2 regions of the Glycomyces sp. NPDC047010 genome follow, and region 2 is predicted to be linked to the other one. Evidence: riboswitches for the same ligand, from Rfam matches in the RefSeq annotation. Region 2 holds a riboswitch; the other holds the start of a gene.

Region 1 (5,896 bases), 140 kb from region 2:
CGGTGCGGGGGCGCGGAATCGGGTCGGGGTCGGGAGCCGCTGGCTCGGGGGCGGTGCGGATCTGCGAGGATGCATGTGTGCGCCGTCCTGATGAACGAAAGCAGCCGCAGGTGGCGTCCCCGCTGTTCGAGCTCTCGGCCGACATGCGGACCACCGGCGAGCGGCGGCGCCGCTCGCACCGGCCCCATTCGCGGTACGTCCGCGAGTCCGTGCCGATGCCGGAGCCGGCGTTGACGACGCGGACGCCCGACCCGTGGCTGGAGTCCGCCCCGCTGCTCACCGGCATGGACGAAGTGGGGGCGGGCCTGCTCGACTCCCTCGACGCGATGCAGCGCGTGGCCGCGGCCGCCGGGCGCGGGCCGCTGCTCATCAACGCCTCGCCCGGGACCGGGAAGACCCACCTGCTCATCCGCCGCACCGCGTACCTGGTGCAGGAGCTGGGCGTGCCCGCCAGACAGTGCCTGGTGCTGGCCGCCTCGACGGCGGGCGCGGCAAGGATCAGGCGGGAGCTGGGGACGCTGCTGGGCCGCGAGGCCGCGGCGATCACCGTCGCGGAGTTCGACGACTTCGCCGCCGCGTCACCGCCCGAACTGGGCCACCTGTTCATCGACGACCTGCCGCGGATGCCGATGCGGCTGTTCCGGCAGCTGACCGAGCGCCGCGGGCCCGAGGCGGACGTGACCGCCACCGGCGACCCGGACTCGGCGCTGTGCGCGGGCGAGCCCGCCGCGTTCGCGGCGTTCGGGGAGCAGTTCCCGCAGGCGCACGTGATGCGCCTGTCGCGCAACCACCGCAGCCCCGCCGCGGTCCTCGTGGCCGCCTCGCAGGTGGTCGAGCCGATCAGCCGCGTCCCGGGCCGCCTCGTGCAGCCCGAGCGCCCGGCCCTGGAGGGCTCGGGGATCGGCCGGTACTTCGCGGTCGACGCCGACGACGAGAAGCGCTTCGTGGAAGCCCTCACCGACCGGCTCGCCGAGATGGGGGTCGACGAGGACGAGCTGGCGGTCATCGGACCCGACGGCCTGTCGGTCGCCGAGGCGGCCGACGGCGAGTACCGCGTGGTGTGCCTCACGGGCGTGACCGCCGAGGACTGGCCGAACACGGCCGCCGCCCGCCGCGAGCTGTACGTGGCGCTCGGCCGGACCCGCGACCTCGCCTACGTCTCCCACACCGGTGCGGGTTCGCCCCTCCTGGCCGATGTGGACCAGGGGCTCTTCAGTCCATTCGGGATGGTCCCGCAACCGCACTCGGGTCCTGAGCAGCCGCGACTGCTGTAGCACGCGCGGTCCGGCCACGTGGAGTTCCCACGCGGACACGAACGGATGGGACACAATAGGCGGGTAACCGCCGTCTCACGCTGGGAGTCCCGATGGAGCACACCGAAGAGGACACCGTTCCTCTGCACCGGCCGGATGCTCCCGCGTGGTCTCCGTTCGCTCCGCCGGAGGTGAACGCGCAGTACGCGGCCGGGCCGGAGGGCGTCCACAACCCGCGCACCACCGACCACGTGCCGAGCGCGCCCCCGCCGCCCGCGATGCCGATGCCCGCGGAGGCCCCGAACGGGCAGCACCCCGCGGCCGACGGCTGGCCCGCGCCGCCCGCGCAAGGCGCGCCACACACTGTCTCTCCGCACGTCCCGGTGCCCGTGTTCCCCGACCACGCCGGCGCACTGGAGCGCGTCGGCGTCACCGCCGACGACTTCGCGTCCCGGCGGGTCGTGCCCCCGCGCGCGCCCGTCGCCGAGACGGGCCTGCGCGGCGCTCTGCACCGGTTGAGCTTCGGGACCGTCGCGCTGCCGCCGGGTCCGCGCGAACGCGCCCGCCAGCGGGCGGTCGAGACCGTGCGCCGCAACTTCGGGGGCCTGCGCCAGATCACCGTCGTGAACCCGAAGGGCGGCGCGGGGAAGACCGTCGCGGTCCTCATGCTCGCGAGCGCGTTCGGGCGCCACCGGGGCGGGTACGTGCTCGCGTGGGACAACAACGAGACACAGGGGACGCTGGGCATGCGCGCGCAGCAGGACTTCCATGTGCGCACCGTCAGGGACCTGCTGCGGGACCTCGACCACTTCAAGGGCCCGACGGGGCGGATCGGCGACCTGTCGCAGTACGTGCGCGCGCAGGGCGGCGCGATGTTCGACGTGCTCGCCTCGGACGAGTCGGCGACGGCCGGGGAGATGCTCACGGCGCAGTCGTTCGGGGACCTGCGGGAGGCGGTGTCGCGGTTCTACAAGCTCATCGTGGTGGACACCGGGAACAACGTGCGGGCCCAGAACTGGCAGGCGGCAATCGACGCGACCGACCAGCTGGTGGTGACGATGTCGGCGCGGAACGACTCGGCGGAGACCGCCGCGAGGATGCTCGACCACCTGGAGCAGACGGGCCGGCGGGACCTGGTGCGCGGCGCGGTGTCGGTGGTGTCGATGCCGGCCCACCGCAAGGACGTGGACCTGCCCGCGGTGCAGCGGCATTTCGCGGCCCGGACCCGGGCGGTGCTGCTGGCGCCGTACGAGAAGCTGCTGGACTCGGGGGAGCCGATCCGCTACGACTCGTTGAGCAAGGCGTCGTCCGCGGCCTGGCTGCGGATCGGCGCGGCGGTCGCCGAGGGCCTGTAGGAGGCCAGGAGGTCGACGAGGCCCGCGGCGGCGTCGGCGAGGCGGGAGTCGTCCTCGTCGGCGTGGCCGGTGACGAGCGCGCCCTGGACGAACACGAGGGCGGTGCGGGCGAGGCGGCCGGGGTCGGCGGCGGGGTCGAGTTCGCCGCGTTCGACGGCGCGGGCGAGGATCGCGGCGAGGTCGCGTTCGAGGTCGGTCCAGGCGTCCTGGACGCGGCGCATGGTGGCGGGGTCGTCGGCGAGTTCGACGGCCGCGCGGACGATGAAGCCGCCCTCCTTGGAGTGGCGGACGACGACGTCGAGCAGTTCGCCCACGGCGCGCAGCGCTTCCCCACCGGCGGCGTCCTCCTCGGTGCCGCGGCCGGTGGCGCTGCGGGCTATGGCGCGCAGCTCCGGTTCGGTGTCGTCCCTATATCGTTGCAGCGCTGTGATGTAGAGCTGGTGCTTGGACCCGAACGCGGCGTAGAGCCCGGCGCGGTTCATGCCGGTGGCGGCGACCAGGTCCGACATGGAGGTCGCGGAGAACCCCCTGTCCAGGAAGACCCGTGTCGCAGCGCGAAGGACTCTGTCCAAATCGGCGTTCTTATTTCTGCTCACGTTGAGCACCGTATCGACACCCGGTGCTACGGGTCAATAACCGCAAGGCGGGAGTTGACTCACGAGGCGCGAGTGAACGGTCGCACTGCGGAGGCGTCCGGCTTGACACCCCCGGGGGCACCGGCGAGAATGAGCGCAAACTGAACAGGCGTCTGGCGGGGGAAGTCCGGTGAAAGGCCGGCGCTGACCCGCAACGGTAGTCGCGGTCGCCCCATGGCGACAACCGGGCACCCTTCTGTTCCTGCCCGGTCCACCCGCGTGAGCCCGAATGCCCGCCGCGCCCAACGGAATTGTCAACGCCTGTCGTGGTCTACAGGCGCTTGCGGCGCAGCCGCCTGCCCGAAGACCCACTCGCTCTAGGAAAGGTCAGGCAATGCGCCACCTTGCCGGCCGCGTGCTCATCGCAGCGGCCCTGCCCGTCACCCTGCTCGCGGCCTCGCCCGCGCACGCCCAGTCGTCCGAGCCGTTCGCGGAGCCCGCGGCGGCGGCCGCGTCCTGGCTGGCCGCCCAGTCCGACGGGACCGCCTGGAACCAGGACCCGGCGACGACGCTCGACGCGGTCATCGGCCTCCAGGCCGCCCGCGTCGGCGCCGACCAGGTCCGGACCGCGCTCGAATGGCTCAACGACTCCGAGGTCCTCAGCCCGTATGTGAACACGGACGCCACCGGCGCGGCCGGGTTCAACGCCGGGTCGGCCGGGAAGGTCATGTACGTCGTGGCGACCGCCGGGGGCGACCCGACGGACTTCGGCGGGATCAAGCTCGCCGAGGAGGTCGCCGCGTCGCAGGCCGCGAACGGCACGTACGGCGACGGCACGGCCCTGTCGACCGCGTGGGCGGTCCTCGGGCTCTCGCGCACCGACACGGCCGCGGGCGAGACGGCCGCGGCCGGCCTCGCCGCGGTCCAGTGCCCCGACGGCGGGTTCAGCTACGGCGACGCCGACGGCGGCGACGACTGCGTGTCGGACGCGGACACCACCGGCCTCGCGGTTCCGGCGCTGGTGAGCCTCGGCGACCCGGCTTCGGCGTCCCTGGAGTCGGCCGTGACCTGGCTGGAGGGCGCGCAGGCCGAGGACGGCGGGTTCGACGGCGGGTTCGGCGAGAACGCGAACACGACCGCGGTCGCCGCGCAGGCGTTCCTCGCGGCGGGCCGCGCCGACGCGGCCGAGCGGGCCGTGGCGTTCCTGCTGACGCTCCAGTTCGGCTGCGACGGCGCCGCCCCCGGCGCGTTCATGTACACGAACCCCGAGGACGCGGACTTCGGCGAGGCGACGCGCCTGTTGGCGACCGCGCAGGCCATCGTCCCGGTCGCGGGCCAGAACCTCGCGACGCTCGACGCCTCCGGTTCGGCCGCCGACGTGCCGGCCGTGGACTGCGCTTCGGCGGACGCGGGCGACGCGACCGCCACTGCGGCCGAAGAGGACGAGTCGGGTTCGACCTCGTGGCTGACGTGGGCGATCATCGCCGCGGTCGTCGTCATCGCCGCCCTGATCGTGGTCTTCACGCTGCGCTCGCGCCGGGGCGCCGGTTCGGGCGACACGGCCGCCGAGGCCCCTGCGGCCCCGGTCGCCGACGCGCCGAAGACCGACGACGCCGAAGAGGCCGCCGCCGACGAGTCCGCTTCGGACAAGTCGACGGGCGACGAGCCTGGCGACGACTCCGGCGAGGGCAAGGACAAGTAGTCCTCCCCGTGCCTCGACACGAACGACGCGCAGCCAGCGCCCGCCTGACCGGCGGGCGCTGGCTGCGCGCGGTCCTCCCGGTGCTGCGCAGTGGCGCCGCCGGGTTCGGCGCGGTGCTGTTCGGCGCCGTCGCCGCCGCGGGGCTCCCCGCGGCCCCGGCCGGGGCGCAGGAGCGCTGCGGCGGGGTCGTGGTTGTGGTCGACTTCGGTGAACTGGACGGGCTGGAGACCGGGTGCGCGGCCGATCCGGCGGACGGACTCGACGCGCTCGCGCAGGCCGGGTTCGCGGTGACCGAGGTCGCGGCGATCCGCGGCATGGTGTGCAGCATCGACGCGCTCCCCGCGACCGACTGCGGCGCTTCGCCTCCCGCGGACGCGTACTGGTCGTACTGGCACGCGAACGCCGGGGACGCGGAGTGGACGTACTCGATGGTCGGCGGCGCCGACGCGACCCCTGACGCGGGCGACTTCGAGGGCTGGGCGTTCGGCGACGGCTCCGCGCCGCCCGCCATCGCGCCCCCCGACGCCGTAGCCGACGCCCCTGAGGCCGAGTCGGATTCGGGCGGGGCGTCGTACACGTGGGTCATCGCCGTGGCCGTGCTCGCCGTGATCGGCGCGCTCGCCGCCTGGCGGCTCCGGCAGCGGCGCGCCTGACCGTGCCGACCGACCTCGGCCCGATGCGCCGCCGCACCGCCCACCCCGTCGCGTGGTGGGCGTGGGCGCTGCTCCTCGCGACCGCGGCCGGGCGCACCGCGAACCCGTGGCTGCTGCTGCTCATCGCCGCCGTCGCCGGCCTGGTCGTGGCGTTCTGCCGCGGGGACGAGCCCTGGTCGGGCGCGTACCGGGTGTTCCTCTACATCGGTTTGAGCGCGGTCGCGGTCCGCATGGCGTTCTATGTGGTCTTCGGCGGCTCGGACGGGCCGACGGTCCTGTTCACGCTGCCTTCGGTGACGCTCCCGGAGTGGGCGGCCGGGTTCCGGCTCGGCGGGAACGTGACCGCGGAGGGCGCGCT
Region 2 (5,896 bases):
TGCCCCGGCTGGTCGTACAGCACCGCCCGCAGCCGCACCCCGCCGCGCACGGCATCGGCGATGGCCTTGCGCTGGAAGTAGAACGTCCCCATGTCCTGCATGTAGCCGTGGATGAGGACCACCGTCAGGCCCGCGTCCTCCGGCCCCGCGGTCTCCACGTGCACCGACGCGCCGTCCCGCGTCTCCACCGTCCGCACCGAGTTCACCGGCGGCATCTCGAACGGCTCGTTCGCGTACGGGTCCGCCGACGACGCCCGCGTGCGCCGCGCCAGGTACCGCGGCACCCCGTACGCCAGCGCCGCGCCCACCGCGACCCCGCCGGTGACGCCTCCGGCGATCGCCCAGCCGCGCGCCCGCCGCCCACCGCGGCCCGATTGCCTCTCGCTCATGCGACCTCACTGCACACTCAACGGGCCCAAGGGGTCCAAAGGGTCAAGGGAAGGAAGAACCTAGTCGAGGCCCCGGTTCCACAACCGGGGGATGCGGGCGCCCAGGCCCGTGAGCACGTCGTTCGGGATGGTCCCGGCCCACGCCGCCCAGTCGTCCGCGTCCGGGTGCTGCGCGCCCGCGCCGATGAGGACCACCGGCTCCCCGGGCTTCACCGGGTCGTCGCCGCAGTCCACGGTGAACTGGTCCATGCAGATCCGCCCGATGACGCGGCGGCGCTTCCCCGCGAGGTACACCTCCGCCTTGTTGGAGGCGGCCCGCGGGATCCCGTCGGCGTACCCGAGCGGCACCAGCGCCACGTTCGTGTCGCGTTCGAGGACGTGCGTGTGGCCGTAGGAGATCCCCGACCCGGCCGGGAGGCGCTTGACGCTCATGACCTGGCTGCGGACCTCGACAACGGGCTTCAGGTCAACTGGGAAGTCCGGGACCGGGTTGTACCCGTAGAGCGCGATGCCCGGCCGGACCATGTCGTACCGGGTCTCCGGATCGGCGATGAGGGCCGCAGAGTTCGCGAGGTGACGCACCTCCGGGGCCAGGCCCGCCGCGGCCACGGCCGCGAGGAACCGCTCGAACGCGGCCTTCTGCAACGCGTTCGCGGGGTGCCCGATCTCGTCGGCGCACGCCAGGTGGCTCCAGGCGCCCGCGACGACGACCGACCCGGCCGCCTGGTGCTTCGCGGCGGCCTCCGCCGCGAGCTCCCACTCGTGCTCGGCGACGCCGCCCCGCGACATGCCGGTGTCGCCCTTGAGGTGGACGCGCGCGGGCGTCCCGGCCTTGTCCCCCGCCGCGGCGGCCGCTTCGAGCTGCGCGAGCGAGGAGACGCCGAGGTCGATCCCGGCGGCCACGACCTCGGCGAGGCCGGGCTGCTCAGGCGCGAAGAAGAACGCCATCACGGGAGTGGATGCGAGGCCGTTGGACTGCCGGAGCTGCCATGCCTCTCTGAGGGTCACGACGCCGAGCCGGTCGGCCCCGGCCTCGGCGGCGACGCGCGCCGCCGGGACCATGCCGTGGCCGTACGCGTCGGCCTTGACCATCGCCATCATCGGGACGCCCGCGACGCGCGCGAGCGCCTCGACGTTGTGCGCGAGCCGCCGCCAGTCCGCGCTGGCCTTCGCCAGTCCGGACATGCCGCCGTTCACCGGCTCGGTCAGGATGCGGTAGTTGTCCATCGCCACGGCTCAAGGGTACGTGGCCGCGCGGCGGGTCCGCCGCAGCGACCGGATCGTACATCCTATAGGAAATAGGATGTACGATCCGGAACCGCTGAGGCCCTTACGCGGCCTCGGCGCGGACGGTGCGGGCGGCCTCCACGAGCCCTTCGAGCGCGGGCAGGACCTCCTCGTAGCGGCGGGTCTTCAGGCCGCAGTCGGGGTTGGCCCAGACCCGGTCGGGGCCGAGGGCGGCGACGGCGAGGCGCAGGGCCTCGGCCATCTCGGCGGCGGCGGGCACGCGCGGGGAGTGGATGTCCCACACGCCGGGGCCGACGCCGCTGCCGTACCCGGCGCGGCCGAGGTCGGCGACGACCTCCATCTTCGAGCGGGACGCCTCGATGGACGTGACGTCGGCGTCGAGTGCGGCGATGGCGTCGATGACCACGCCGAACTCGGAGTAGCACAGGTGCGTGTGGATCGCGGTGTCCGGGCGGACGCCGGAGGTCGCGAGGCGGAACGAGCGGGTGGACCACTCGCGGTAGGCCGCGCGGGGCGCCTCGCGCACGGGCAGGAGCTCGCGGAGCGCGGGCTCGTCGACCTGGATGATCGCGGTCCCGGCCGCTTCGAGGTCGGTGACCTCGTCGCGCAGGGCGAGGGCGACCTGGTCGGCGGTGTCGGCGAGCGGCTGGTCGTCGCGCACGAAGGACCACGCGAGGATCGTCACGGGCCCGGTGAGCATGCCCTTCACGGGTTTCGCGGTGAGCGACTGCGCGTAGGAGGTCCACGGGACCGTGATCGGCGCGGTGCGGGCGACGTCGCCGAAGAGGATCGGCGGGCGCACGCAGCGGGAGCCGTAGGACTGGACCCACCCGGCGGCGGTGGTCGCGAAGCCGGTGAGCTGCTCGGCGAAGTACTGGACCATGTCGTTGCGCTCGGGCTCGCCGTGGACGAGCACGTCGATGCCGAGTTTCTCCTGCTCGTTGATGACGGCGGCGACCTCGGCCTTCATGCGGGCGTGGTAGTCGGCGTCGATCATGAGGCCCTGCCTGTGGGCGGCGCGGGCCTTGCGGAGCTCGGCGGTCTGCGGGAACGAGCCGATGGTGGTGGTCGGGAGCGGCGGCAGCGGGACGCGCTCGGCCTGGGAGGCACGGCGGTCGGCGTAGGGCGCCCGGCGGTCGGCGCCCGCGTCGAGGGCGGCGAGGCGGTCGCGGACCGCGCCGTCGCGCCAGGCGTCGGGCGCGGCGGGCCGGGCGTCGCGGGCGCCGTCCGGGTCGGCGAGGACGGTGAGTTCCACGAGCTTCTGGCGTGCGAACGAGAGCCGCTCGGCGAGCAGCGGCGGCAGGCCGGTCTCGGGCGCGAGGTCCACGGGGACGTGGAGGAGCGAGGCCGAGGAGGCGACGCCGACGCGGTCGGTGAGGGCCTTGACGGCCTCGATGTCGGCGGCGGCCCGCGCTAGGTCGGTGCGCCAGATGTTGCGCCCGTCCACCACTCCGGCGACGATGAATGTTTCACGTGAAACATTCAGCGACGCAAGTGCTTCCAGGTCGGACCGGCCGCGGACCAGGTCGAGGGCGATGCCTTCGACGCCCGCGTCCAGGAGCACCAGCAGCGACTCGCCGAACGGCCCGTAGCCCCCGGCGACGAGGATCTCCGCCTCGGCCACAAGGCGCCGGTACGCGGATGCGACGGCTTCCAGCTCCGCCGGGGTCCGGTCGGCGCACAGCGCCGGTTCGTCGAGCTGGACGAGTCCGGCCCCGGCGTGCGCGAGCGCGGCCAGGATCTCGATGTACGCCTCCACGACGTCGTCGAGGCGGTCAAAGGGCCGGAAGTCCTCGGGCGAGCCGTCGGCGGCCTTCGCGAGGAGCAGCAGCGTGGCGGGCCCGACGAGGACCGGCCGGGCGTCGAGGCCGCGTTCGCGGGCCTCCAGGAACTCCGCGACGGCCTTCTCAGGACGCGCGGCGAACGCGGTCGCGGGGCCGATCTCGGGGACCAGGTAGTGGTAGTTCGTGTCGAACCACTTGGTCATCTCCAAGGGCGCGGCCGCGTCGTCGCCGCGGGCCGCGGCGAAGTAGGACGCGAGGTCGCCGCCGCGGCGGTGCCGGGGCGCGACCGCGTCCACGGCGAACGCCGCGTCCAGCACGTGGTCGTAGTAGGAGAAGACGCCCGTGGGGACCGAGTCGAGCACGGACAGGTCGTCGAGCATCTCGGCGCGGACGGCCGCGGCGGCCCGTTCGAGCCCCTCGGCGTCGAGCCGTCCGGCCCAGTGGGCTTCGAGCGCGCGCTTGAGCTCGCGGCCCGATCCGATGCGCGGGTATCCGAGCGCGGTCGAGCGCACGGCAGAGCTGTTGGTCATGTGTCAGTTCCCTCGAACTTGCGACAGCGGGACCGCGCGCGGTCGCGCGCGGTACGCGGGCAGGTATTCGGACTCGGGGGCGCGCCGTCGCCGGCACCTACTCCCCGCCGCTTCCCAGCCCCTCCCGGGTCCAGTGCTCATGGCGGGTTCCGTTCCCCCTCACCGCTGCGGGGCAGTCCTGGATTCGCACCAGATTCCCTCTTAGCCGAAGCGCCGCAAGGCGCCGCGGAACCAGCGTCGAATGCGATGGTACGGGCGCGGCCCGACCGCCCGCGCGCCTCGGCCAGAGTGTGAGAACCGGCGCGCGGGGACGCCGAGTAAGGTCCGTCGCGGGCCGAGGCTTCGGCCCGCGTCTGCGAGGAGGAATCGATGAGCAGGAAGACCGCGGTCGTCACGGGAGCCAGCAGCGGGATCGGGGCGGCCACCGCACGGGCCCTCGCCGGGGCCGGGTTCGACGTGGTCCTCGGCGCGCGCCGGGCCGACCGGCTCGCCGAGGTCGCGGCCGAGTGCGGCGGGACCGCGCTGCCGCTCGACGTCACCGACGAGCGGTCGGTGGCCGATTTCGTCGCCGCGGTGGAACGCTGCGACGTGCTCGTCAACAACGCGGGCGGCGCGTTCGGCCTCGACTCGATCGCCGGGGCGGACCTGGACGCCTGGCAGCGCATGTACGACGTGAACGTCCTCGGCACGGCCCGGATCACCAAGGCGCTCCTGCCGAAGCTCGTCGCCTCGGGCGACGGCCAGGTCGTCGTCATCGGCTCCATCGCGGGCCACCAGCCGTACCCCGGCGGCGGCGGGTACAACGCCGCGAAGCACGCCGAGGCCGCGATCACGCGGGTCCTGCGCATGGAGCTGCTCGGGCAGCCGGTGCGGGTGTGCGAGGTGGACCCGGGCATGGTCGAGACGGAGTTCAGCCTCGTCCGCTTCGAGGGCGACCAGGGCCGCGCCGACGCGGTCTACGCGGGGATGACGCCGCTGGTCGCCGCCGACATCGCGGACGCGATCGCGTGGATCGCGACCCGTCCCGCGCACGTCAACATCGACCAGATCACCATCACCCCGCGCGACCAGGCCGGCGCGCAGCTCGTCCACCGGGAGCAGTAGCTACTCGGCGAGCGTGAAGACCGGCGAGGTCCACTGCTCCCAGGCGTCCGGGTCGTCCTCGTCGCCGAGGGCCTTGAGCACCTTCACCGTGAGCGTCCAGCGGCCGGGCTCCAGAGCGCCGGGCCGCTGGGCGACCAGGTCCTCCAGGTGGACGCCCATCGCGTCGTCGGGTCCGGGGGAGCGCGGCAGGAACGCCTCGCGGTCCCATTCGACCACCTCGCCGGTGTCGGCGTTCGCGGCGCTGACGTCCATCGCCGCGGGCTGGTGTCCGAGATAGACCAGGGCCGCGAGGTCGGGCCCGTCGGCGAGGCTGAACGACTCGCCGTCCTCGACGTCGCGGTACTCGTACTCGCGGGTCTCCGGGTCCTGCGCGACGACGGCCGCGAGCTTCGGGAAGTCCGGGTGGTCCAGGACCGGGATCGCCAGGTAGTCGCCCTGGTAGCCGGAGTACGCCATGGTCAGGGACTCGCCGCCGTCCTCGGGCCGGGCGGTGATCCGCCCGCCGAACACGCTGCCCTCGGGCAGGTCGGCGCTCGGCGTCACCGTGACCTCCACGGTCGCCGTCTGGCCCGGGTAGAGGCGCAGCTCCTTCGGCTCGAAGTCCACGTCCGGTGCGGCGGCGCTGAAGCCGGGGTCGCGGTCGTCGCCGGTGGTCGCGATCGTGGCCCGGTGGGTCAGCGTGTAGTCGCGGGCCTCGCGGTCGCGTGAGGTGAGGCCGAGTTCGAACGTGCGCGGCGCGGTCCCGTCGCCGGTGTTGACGCCGGTCGGGTACAGGCACGCCTCCGCGTCGAGGGCGTCGACCACGTCGATGACGCCGGTCCCCTGCCGGTGCGCCGCTTCG

Evidence for each region. A riboswitch is a leader RNA that binds a small molecule or an ion and turns the genes downstream of it on or off. The one in region 2 is predicted to bind cobalamin.
Region 1: linked by a shared signal. The riboswitch ahead of AB0A65_RS06250 (hypothetical protein) and the one ahead of metE (5-methyltetrahydropteroyltriglutamate--homocysteine S-methyltransferase) in region 2 are both predicted to bind cobalamin.

The regions. Positions count from the first base shown of each region.
Region 1 covers NZ_JBEYVY010000002.1:577,505-583,400, reverse strand. The annotation lists gene AB0A65_RS06265 (UvrD-helicase domain-containing protein) at 78-1,274, shown strand; partial or broken gene AB0A65_RS06260 (chromosome partitioning protein) at 1,577-2,608, shown strand; gene AB0A65_RS06255 (TetR/AcrR family transcriptional regulator) at 2,536-3,204, opposite strand; cobalamin riboswitch at 3,341-3,499, shown strand; gene AB0A65_RS06250 (hypothetical protein) at 3,578-4,885, shown strand; gene AB0A65_RS06245 (hypothetical protein) at 4,894-5,538, shown strand; gene AB0A65_RS06240 (energy-coupling factor transporter transmembrane component T) at 5,541-5,896, shown strand, end outside.
Region 2 covers NZ_JBEYVY010000002.1:436,970-442,865, reverse strand. The annotation lists gene AB0A65_RS05580 (alpha/beta hydrolase) at 1-389, opposite strand, end outside; gene alr (alanine racemase) at 450-1,616, opposite strand; gene metE (5-methyltetrahydropteroyltriglutamate--homocysteine S-methyltransferase) at 1,720-3,951, opposite strand; cobalamin riboswitch at 3,992-4,202, opposite strand; gene AB0A65_RS05565 (SDR family NAD(P)-dependent oxidoreductase) at 4,321-5,055, shown strand; gene AB0A65_RS05560 (S8 family serine peptidase) at 5,056-5,896, opposite strand, start outside.